Regions from separate parts of the Thiobacillus sp. SCN 63-57 genome, predicted to be linked through region 1. Evidence: predicted binding sites of a transcription regulator. Region 1 holds the regulator's gene; the other holds the start of a gene.
The links. Region 1 encodes sigma-54, which starts transcription at its own class of promoters, with help from an activator protein. Its sites were predicted from a motif close to TGGCACNNTTCCTGCT; they were not measured.
Positions count from the first base shown of each region.

Region 2: ABT23_RS09765 (CmpA/NrtA family ABC transporter substrate-binding protein) is a predicted target of sigma-54. The motif match lies at 2,572-2,587, and genes of this name have one in related genera.

Region 1 covers NZ_MEGP01000022.1:19,248-24,166, reverse strand. The annotation lists gene lptC (LPS export ABC transporter periplasmic protein LptC) at 1-461, shown strand, start outside; gene lptA (lipopolysaccharide transport periplasmic protein LptA) at 466-1,002, shown strand; gene lptB (LPS export ABC transporter ATP-binding protein) at 999-1,721, shown strand; gene ABT23_RS10090 (RNA polymerase factor sigma-54) at 1,794-3,227, shown strand; gene raiA (ribosome-associated translation inhibitor RaiA) at 3,385-3,720, shown strand; gene ABT23_RS10080 (PTS sugar transporter subunit IIA) at 3,813-4,268, shown strand; gene hprK (HPr(Ser) kinase/phosphatase) at 4,285-4,919, shown strand, end outside.
Region 2 covers NZ_MEGP01000021.1:39,856-44,774, forward strand. The annotation lists gene ABT23_RS09745 (energy transducer TonB) at 1-86, opposite strand, end outside; gene ABT23_RS09750 (dienelactone hydrolase family protein) at 291-1,085, shown strand; gene ABT23_RS09755 (DUF4124 domain-containing protein) at 1,180-1,602, shown strand; gene ABT23_RS09760 (ANTAR domain-containing protein) at 1,878-2,444, shown strand; gene ABT23_RS09765 (CmpA/NrtA family ABC transporter substrate-binding protein) at 2,774-3,991, shown strand; gene ABT23_RS09770 (globin family protein) at 4,010-4,423, shown strand; gene ntrB (nitrate ABC transporter permease) at 4,441-4,919, shown strand, end outside.

The DNA of each region.
Region 1 (4,919 bases):
CCCGGACCGATCCCGAAGGCATCATGGAGAACTTCAATGCGATGCGCACCGACCTGAATGGCAAACCGCAGTACCGGCTGTCCGCCAAGAAATTGAAGCATTACTCGGACAGCAAATTCACCGAATTGGAACTGCCCCACTTCACCCAACTGGACGAACAGTCAGGCGACGTGAGCGCAGTGTCGAAACAGGCAACCGTGTCTCCCGACGGCCATGAGGTCGACCTGCGCGACGACGTTCTCGTGGAACGTGCCGCGCATGCAGGACAATCGCTCATGACCATGCGTTCGGCGCGACTGCTGGTTTTTCCAGAACGCAACCAGATGCGCTCCCCCGGCCCGGTGGTGATCCATGACGCCACACTGGATCTGCGCGCGGACGCGATGGAGTACGACGCCAAGCAACGTATTCTCAAACTGACAGGACGGGTGCATGCCCGTTATATTTCCGGAAAAGGCTAGCGCCATGACTAAATCGAATACCCGGCTTTACGCGGTGCTGTGCGCCGCCTTGCTGGCCACCTCCGCCCACGCGGAAAAGGCCGACCGCGACAAACCGGTCAACCTCGAGGCGGACACCGTCACCCTCGACGACATCAAGAAAATCAGCGTCTACCAGGGCAATGTCGTATTGAGCCAGGGCACACTGATGCTGCGCGCCGATCGCGTGCAGGTGACCCAGAATGCGGACGGACTCGACAAGGTCAGTGCGATCGGCCGCCCCGTGGCGTTCCGCCAGAAAACCGACAGCGGCGATGAATTCATCGAGGGCTTTGCCGATCGCATCGAATATGACGGCGTCACCAGCCAGCTCGAACTGATCGGCCAGGCCCGACTGCGGCGCGGCAGCGACGAACTGCACGGCGCGCAGATTTCCTACAACGCCAACACCGGGTTCTATAAGGTCGTCGGCCAGCCCAACGCCCAGACCCCGAGCGGGCGCGTACGCGCCGTCATCCGCCCGAAACCGCACACGCCCGCACAGCCTGCAGCCAAACCATGAGCCAGATTACCGCCCAGGGCCTGCGCAAGACGTATGGCAAACGCACCGTGGTGCACGACGTCTCCTTCGAGGTCGAAAGCGGCGAAGTCGTCGGCCTGCTCGGTCCCAATGGCGCCGGCAAGACCACCTGCTTTTACATGGTGGTGGGCCTGGTCGCGGCCGACGGCGGCAGCGTGCAGATGGATACGCACGATCTCACCCACATGGCAATCCACCAGCGCGCCCGGCTGGGGCTGTCCTACCTGCCGCAGGAACCTTCGATCTTCCGCAAGATGACCGTGGAAGACAATATCCGCGCCATTCTCGAGCTCAAGTCCTACGACAAGGCCGAGCGCGAGGAACACCTCGACAATCTGCTGGAAGACCTGCACATCGCCCACCTGCGCGAAGCGTCCGCCGTCAGCCTCTCCGGCGGCGAGCGCCGCCGTGTGGAAATCGCCCGCGCACTGGCGATCAACCCGCGCTTCATCCTGCTCGACGAACCTTTTGCGGGGGTTGATCCCATTGCGGTGATCGACATCCAGAAACTGGTGCATTTCCTCATCGAGCGCGACATCGGCGTCTTGATCACCGACCACAATGTGCGCGAAACCCTAGGTATCTGCGATCGCGCCTACATCATCAACGAAGGGCGCGTGCTGATTGCCGGTACGCCCGACCTCATCATTCAGGACGACAACGCCCGCAAAGTCTATCTCGGCGAAAATTTCCGTCTGTAACAACCGCCATCCCCAGGCGAATCGCGTTAAACTGGTCTCAAGCCGGCACGCTTTTTGCCGTAGTCAAGATTCATGAAACACAGCCTTCAACTCAAGCTCGGTCAACACCTCACGCTGACGCCCCAACTGCAACAGTCGATTCGACTGCTGCAGCTGTCGACGCTGGAACTGAATCAGGAACTGGAGCAGATGCTGCAGGACAATCCCCTGCTGGAACGCGAGGAGGAAGACGAAGCCAGCTATGCGACAGCGGAGGCGCCCGCACATACAGCCGAGGCCGAGGCGCAAAGCACAGAAACGGCATTGCCCGACCATACCGACTCGGAACCTGTCACCGCACTGGATGACTCCGACTGGAACGACTACAGCGTGGCCAGCGGCGACGACGAGGACAACGATTACACCCAGGGTTCGATATCGGGCGCGACCTTGCGCGAGCATCTGCTGAACCAGTTGATCGTCAGTCCGCTCACCCTGCGCGACCGCACCCTGGTCGCCGCGCTGATCGACGACCTGGACGATTCGGGTTTCCTGACCCAGCCGCTGGAAGACATCACCGCGAGCCTCCAGGCCGAACTCGAGGAGCTCGAACCCGAGGAACTCGAAACCGCGCTCAAGCACCTGCAGAACATGGACCCAACCGGCGTCGGCGCACGCAACCTGGCCGAATGCCTGACCCTGCAACTGCGCGCCCTGCCGCCGGACACGCCCGCGCGCGACGCCGCCATGCGGCTCACCGCGCATTATCTGGACCTGCTCGCCGCACGCGATGTCGGCAAGCTGAAGAAAATGCTCGGCATCGACGACGCCACGCTGCGCGCCGCACGTGCCCTGATCCTGTCCCTGAACCCGCGCCCGGGCGCCGCTTTCGGCGCCGACGACACGCACTACGTGATTCCCGACGTCTACGTGCGCAAGGTCAAGGGCATGTGGATCGCCAGCCTCAACGCCGACGCCATGCCCAAGCTGCGCGTCAACCGCGTCTATGCCGACATCCTGGCACGCCACCGCGAAAGCGGCGGCAGCCAGCTCGCCAGCCAGCTGCAGGAAGCACGCTGGCTGATCAAGAACGTGCAGCAACGTTTCGACACCATCCTGCGCGTCTCGCAGGCCATCGTCGACCGCCAGAAGCAATTCTTCGAACATGGCGAGGTGGCGATGCGCCCGTTGGTACTGCGCGAAATCGCCGATGCAGTGGAGCTGCACGAATCGACCATTTCGCGCGTGACTACGCAAAAATACATGATGACGCCGCGCGGCTTGTACGAGCTGAAGTATTTCTTCGGCAGCCACGTCTCGACCGACAGCGGCGGCGCCTGTTCCTCGACCGCCATTCGTGCCCTTATCAAGCAGCTGGTTGCTGCCGAAAGCGCCAAGAAACCGCTGTCGGATGGCCAATTGGCGGAAGTTCTGGGCCAGCAGGGTATCGTGGTAGCCCGCCGCACGGTCGCCAAGTATCGCGAATCGCTGCAAATCCCACCCGCCAACATGCGCCGCGCACTTTGATCGCAAAGGCTTTTCCTGCACAGTCCGCCTAACAATCCGTGCCATGCTTGAATGTGCCGGGCTTTCGTCCCACAATGAAATCGAGCACAACAGATCGCTCCTGGAAGGTCGGTAGCATGCCGGCTTCCAGTTATGTTCAGCAGACTTAGGAGGCTCTATGAATTTGACGATTTCCGGTCATCATCTGGAAGTGACCCCAGCCATCCGCGACTACGTTTCCGAGAAACTCGACCGCGTCAAACGCCATTTCGACCACGTTATCAACGTGACGGTCATCGTGCAGGTGGAAAAACTGGTGCACAAGGTGGAAGCCACGCTGCATGTGAAAGGCCATGATTTCCATGCCCACAGCGAGGACGGCAACATGTACGCCGCAATCGACCTTCTGGCGGACAAACTGGATCGCCAGATCGTGAAGCACAAGGAAAAAACCTCGGACGTCCATCAAGGCGGTGGCGGACTGAAGCATCAACCGACCGAAAGCCCGGCCTGACGTCGTAATCCCCCTGCCCGGAGGCCTCAAACAGCCTTCGGGCGTATAATCTGCAGATGCCGGACAACCTCTTTCCCCGGCTGTGCAAAGGCATGAACCTAATCGCCCCCCTTATCACCCCCGACACCACCTTGCTGGATATCAGCTTCACCAGCAAGAAAAAACTGTTCGAACATGCAGCCGACCTGTTCGCTCAGACCCGCGGTCTCAAAGCCTCCGACATCTTCACCAGCCTGTTCGAACGCGAACGCCTGGGCTCGACCGCGCTCGGTCATGGGATCGCCATCCCGCACGGGCGCATCAAGGGACTGAAGGAAGCGTGCGGCGCATTCTATCGCCTGAAGAGCCCGCTCGAATTCGATGCGCCGGACAACCAGCCGGTGACGCTGTGCTTCATCTTGCTGGTTCCCAAGGACGCCAACGAACGGCATCTGCAGATTCTGGGCGAGCTTGCGCAACTGTTCGGCGACGAAACCATGCGCGCACAGATGCTGGATGCCGCCACCCCGTCCGATTTGATGGGACGGCTCGAGTCATGGTCAAGCTGAGTGCGCAGGCCGGCGCATGGATGGCGAACTAAGCCACGTTTCGGTTGAAACCCTGTTCCGCGATCTGGCGGAACAGCTCGGCCTGCAATGGGTAGCCGGACGCACCGGCGGCGATCGCACCCTATCCTCCGAGACCATTCAGAAACCAACCCTGGCGCTCATCGGCCATCTGAATTTCGTCCACCCCAACCGGGTACAAGTCCTGGGCTGCGCCGAAATGGACTATCTGCGCGGTTTGTCCGAACCCAGTCTGCAGGAAGCGATCGACCACCTGTTTTCGAACGAACTCGCAGCCATCGTCATCTCCAATGGCGAGGCCGTCCCGCCGGTCCTGCGCGAGACCGCCGAACGCACCGGCACGCCCTTGTTCTCATCGACGCTGGCCAGCCCGATCCTGATGTCCTATCTGGGCCATTACCTGACGCAAAGCCTGGCCGAAACGACCTCGCAGCACGGTGTGTTTCTCGAAGTGCTGGGCATGGGCGTCCTCATCAAGGGCGATGCCGGCGTCGGCAAAAGCGAGCTGGCGCTGGAGCTGGTCACACGCGGCCACCGGCTGGTGGCCGACGACGTCGTCGAACTCAAGCATGTCGCACCGGAAACCCTCGAAGGCAACTGCCCCGCGTTGATTCGTGATTTCCTCGAAGTACG
Region 2 (4,919 bases), on a different contig from region 1:
GCATGCAGCCCCAGCGAAATCCACAGAGCCGCGAGCGGCCGCCGCAGCCGCGGCGGGATCGACGGTTCGTCGAAGGACGCGCTCACTGAGAACCGTCCCCTTCAAGGGACCGGCGCCCGGCCACTGCCGGGTATTCATGCCCTTCAGGGTATTCATGCCCTTCAGGGTATTCATGCCCTTCAGGGTATTCATGCCCCGGATGGCATTGCCATCCGGGGTACGTTTTGACTGCACGTGAAATCGAAGGCACGGGCCTAGAATGAGGGCCGGAAAAACGACAGGAGAAGACCATGAGAAGACTCGTCATCGCGGGCGCCATCTTAGCATCGGCGCTGGCGGCCCCGGCCCTCGCCCAGGCCGTCGATCTGAGCAAAACCACCATCCAGTCCGCCGACGGTACCGAGGTGCCTGTGGAAATCGCCACGCCTGCCGGCAAGGGCCCGTTCCCGCCCGTACTGTTCATCCACGCCAAGCGAGGCTACGAGGGCGACGAGCGCGCCCACGTGCGCGAACTTGCCGAACAAGGCTTTCTCGTCGTCGCCCCCGACTGGCAGAGCGGCCGCTTCATCGAACGCTGGCCCTCGGCGCACAATCCCGACACCGAAATGGACGTGGAAGCCGGGCTCGACTATCTGAAATCGTTGCCCAATGCCTGCAAGCAGCCGGTCGGCATCGTCGGCCTGTCGCGCGGCCCCTATTTCGCGATCCGCCTGGCCGCCAGGCGCGGCCCCGATATCGCCGCCATCGTCAGCTACTACGGCCACATGCAGAATCCCAACGCGCCCGAGCCCGACCAGCTGTTCCGCGTCGCGCCCGAGATCATGCAGATCACGACGCCGGTCCTGTATCTCATTGGCGACGCCGACTATGAACTGCGCCGCATGAACGGCGGGCGGGCATTCTATGCGTTGTGGGAGCGCGGCGTACCGGTGGAATGGCAGGAATATCCGATGGCGCGGCGCGCGTTCGACTTCCGCCTCGACCAGACACCCGAGGAGAAAATCGCCACGCGCCATGCCCGGGCGCGGGCACAAGCCTGGCTGATGAAATGGATGAAGCTGACGCCGGCGATGCGCTGCGCATAAGCCGGAACCGGCGGGGCGAAATATCCGGCCCTGCTTTCCAGAAGGGAAACGAGATGGCGATTCCCGCGTGCCGGGAATCCCGACTGGAGCCACGATGATTCCACTCAAGTTTCTTTGTTTGCTGCTTGTCGGGTTTGCCTGGCAGGCGGCGCAGGCCGCACCCCTGTATAAATGGCGGGACAGCGCGGGGCGTATCACCTATTCCTCTCTGCCGCCACCGCCCGGTTTCAAGGCGGAACAATTGAAGGACGCGTCGCAACCCGACGCGGAAGCCATCCGCCAGGCCGAGGTGCGGGCGAAAAAAGCCCAGGAACTGGCCCGCGAAATGGAAGCCGCCCGTCGCGCGCAGGAGGCCGAAGATGCCCGGCGCCGGGCCCTGCAGCCTCCGGCCCCCATTGTGATCGAGAAGCCGGTTTACGTACCCCAGCCGATCTATTACCCGCCTGTCCGGCATCCGCCGCGACGGCACCCGCCCGACCGGCCCCGCGACAGGTCACCCCACGACCGTTCACGCTGACACGGTTGCGATGACCGGCCGCCTCGCATGCGCCCCGTTTTGATTCCGTTAGCCCGCTTCATGCACCACAAGCGTACATCCCGGCCAGCTTGCCCAGCCCCTCGATTATCAATAAGTATTTGATTATTAACCAAACCGCGAGCTGGCACGCCCCCTGCTAAATCCTGATTGAGTATCCAAACCGCAAGGCCAGGTTGCTCAGGCAGTCTCCTCCGACTTAGCGGCCTCTCAGGAGGCCGCGTTTTTTTGGAGGCAACCCAGAACATGAAACAAGCATGCGCGTCCTGATTGTTGAGAACCAGCCGGAACGGCTGGCGATGCTGGTGCCCGCACTGGAGGCGGCAGGCTGCGTGGTGACGGCCACGCTGAATTCGGCGCGCAGCCTGGATGTTCAGATCCAGGCGTTGCGGCCGGACGTGGTGATCATCGCGCAGGACTCGCCCGACCGCGATACGCTGGAACACATCTGCGTGGTGAACCAGGACTGCCCGCGCCCGATTGTGATGTTCACCGGCGACGGCAGTCCGGATTCGATCCGCGCGGCGACGCAGGCGGGGGTGACCTCGTATGTGGTCGACGGCCTCGACCCGGCGCGCATCCGCCCCATCCTCGACGTCGCGGTGTCGCGCTTCGAAGCGTTCCAGGCGCTGCACGACCAGCTCGAACAGACGCGCCTCGAACTGTCGGAGCGCAAGCTGATCGACCAGGCCAAGGCATTGCTGATCAAGCAGACCGGCGCGTCGGAGCCCGAGGTCTATCGCGAGATGCGGCGCGCAGCGATGGATCGCGGCCTGAAGCTGGCGGACATCGCGCGGCAAATCCTGCAGAAACCCCTGGCGTGAGGCGCACCCCGATTGGTGCACGGCACTGAAAACATGCACCGCACGGGTGCGCGAATGGACGGCCTGCAAGGGCTCATGATCCGCCGGGTTTCCTGAAAAACCAGGCAATACAAGGCACTGGGGAAGCTGGCACAGCGGTTGCTAAACCTGGACTGAACAGTCGCAACGTTGTGGCTTTCAGCGTGACCGTCAAATCATTCATCACTGGACAAAGGCGTCCGCCCTGAAGGCGACGCCTTTTTTATTTTGCCCTCCGGGCATTTGGAGAACACACCGTGAGCGACACCCAGAACAAACCCCTTGTGCAAGACCAGAGCAAGCGTGACTTCATGAAAAAGACCACCGGACTTTCCGTCGCTGCCGCCCTCATGGCCATGGTGCCGCCCGGCGTGCGCCAGGGTGCCTGGGCCGCCGGTTCCGACGCACCCGAGAAACCCAACCTGAAAATCGGCTTTATTCCGCTCACCGACTGTGCGTCGGTCGTGATGGCCTCGGTGAAAGGCTTCGACAAGAAGTACGGCATCACCATCACGCCCTCGAAAGAAGCCTCGTGGGCGGCGGTGAGGGACAAGCTGGTGAACGGCGAACTCGACGCGGCACACGTGCTGTATGGCCTGATCTACGGCGTGCAGCTCGGCATCGGCGGGCCGAAGAAGGACATGGCGGTGCTCATGGCGATCAACAACAACGGCCAGGGCATCACGCTGTCGAATCAGCTCAAGGACAAGGGCGTGACCGACGGCGCAGGACTGGCCAGGCTGGTGAAGGCCGAGCCGCGCGAATACACCTTCGCCCAGACCTTCCCCACCGGTACCCACGCGATGTGGCTGTACTACTGGCTGGCAACCTACGGCATCAACCCGTTCAAGGACGTGAAGAACATCGTGGTGCCGCCGCCGCAGATGGTCGCCAACATGCGCGTCGGCAACATGGACGGCTTCTGCGTGGGCGAGCCGTGGAACCAGCGCGCCATCTTCGACAAGATCGGCTTCTCCGCCGCCACCAGCCAGGATGTATGGGTCAACCATCCGGAAAAGGTGGTCGGCACCACCGACGAATTCGTGCAGAAATACCCGAACACGGCGCGTGCGATGACGATGGCAATCCTGGAAGCCTCCAAATACATCGACACCATGAGCAACCGCTCCGAAGTAGCGAAGATCATTTCGGAAAAATCCTATGTCAATGCGCCATTCGATGTGATCGAGGATCGCATGCTCGGGCAGTACGAAAACGGCCTCGGCAAAAAATGGCAGGACCCCAACTACATGAAGTTCTACAACGGCGGCGCAGTCAACTTCCCCTATCTGTCGGACGGCATGTGGTTCCTCACCCAGCATAAGCGCTGGGGGCTGTTGAAAGAGCACCCGGACTATCTGGGGGTCGCGAAAAAGGTCAACAAGATTGCCTTGTACAAGGAAGCCGCGACCCAGGTGAAAGTCCCGCTACCGAAGTCAGAGATGCGCACCTCCAAGTTGATCGACGGCACGGTGTGGGATGGCAGGAATCCTGCCAAGTACGCCGACAGCTTCAAGATCAAGGCTTGACGGGGACAGGGAGCCATCATGACCCCCGAAAACATCGCCCTGGTGAAAACCAGCTGGCAGCAGGTGCTGCCCATCCAGAAGGCTGCTGCCGAACTCTTCTATGGCCGCCTGTTCGAGCTGGATCCGTCGTTGCGTCCGCTGTTCAGGGGCGACATGGCCGAGCAGGGCCGCAAGCTGATGACCATGATCAACACGGTCGTCATGAGCCTCGACCGGCTCGGCCCCATGCTGGGCGCGATCGAGGACCTGGGGCGCCGGCACGTCGCCTACGGCGTGACCGAAGCGCACTACGACACCGTGGGCAGCGCGCTGATCTGGACCCTGGGCAAAGGCCTGGGCGAGCAGTTCACCTCGGCCGTCCAGGCGGCGTGGGCAGAGGCCTACACTACCCTGGCCTCCGCCATGAAGCAGGCGGCCACCGCCGCCGCGTAAACACACAGGAGTGCGATATGAGCGCAGTCAATGCCACCCCCGAAAATCTGAACGGCATCCTCTCGGGCGAGGACATCGCCCCACCGCCCCCGATGCCGACGGCGACCCTCCCCGCCCGCCGCGTCCCCTATTTCGAAACCGAATCGGGCAAACACCTCGTCGAGAACACGCTGACCCTGTTCAGGAACACCATCCCGCCCCTGCTCGGCATGCTGCTGTTCGTCGGCGTGTGGGGGCTGATCTCCCATAGCATCAAGAACATTCCGGGGCCCGTCGAAACGTGGACCTCGGCAGTGGCGCTGTTTTCCGATCCGTTCTACGACAACGGTCCCAACGACCAGGGCATCGGCTGGAACATCCTCAATTCGCTGTACCGCGTCGGCATGGGCTTCGGCGCCGCCGCGGCGGTGGGGATTCCGCTCGGCTTCATGGTCGGCCGCTTCGACTTCCTCAACCGCATGCTGTCGCCCATCATCAGCATCCTGCGCCCGGTGTC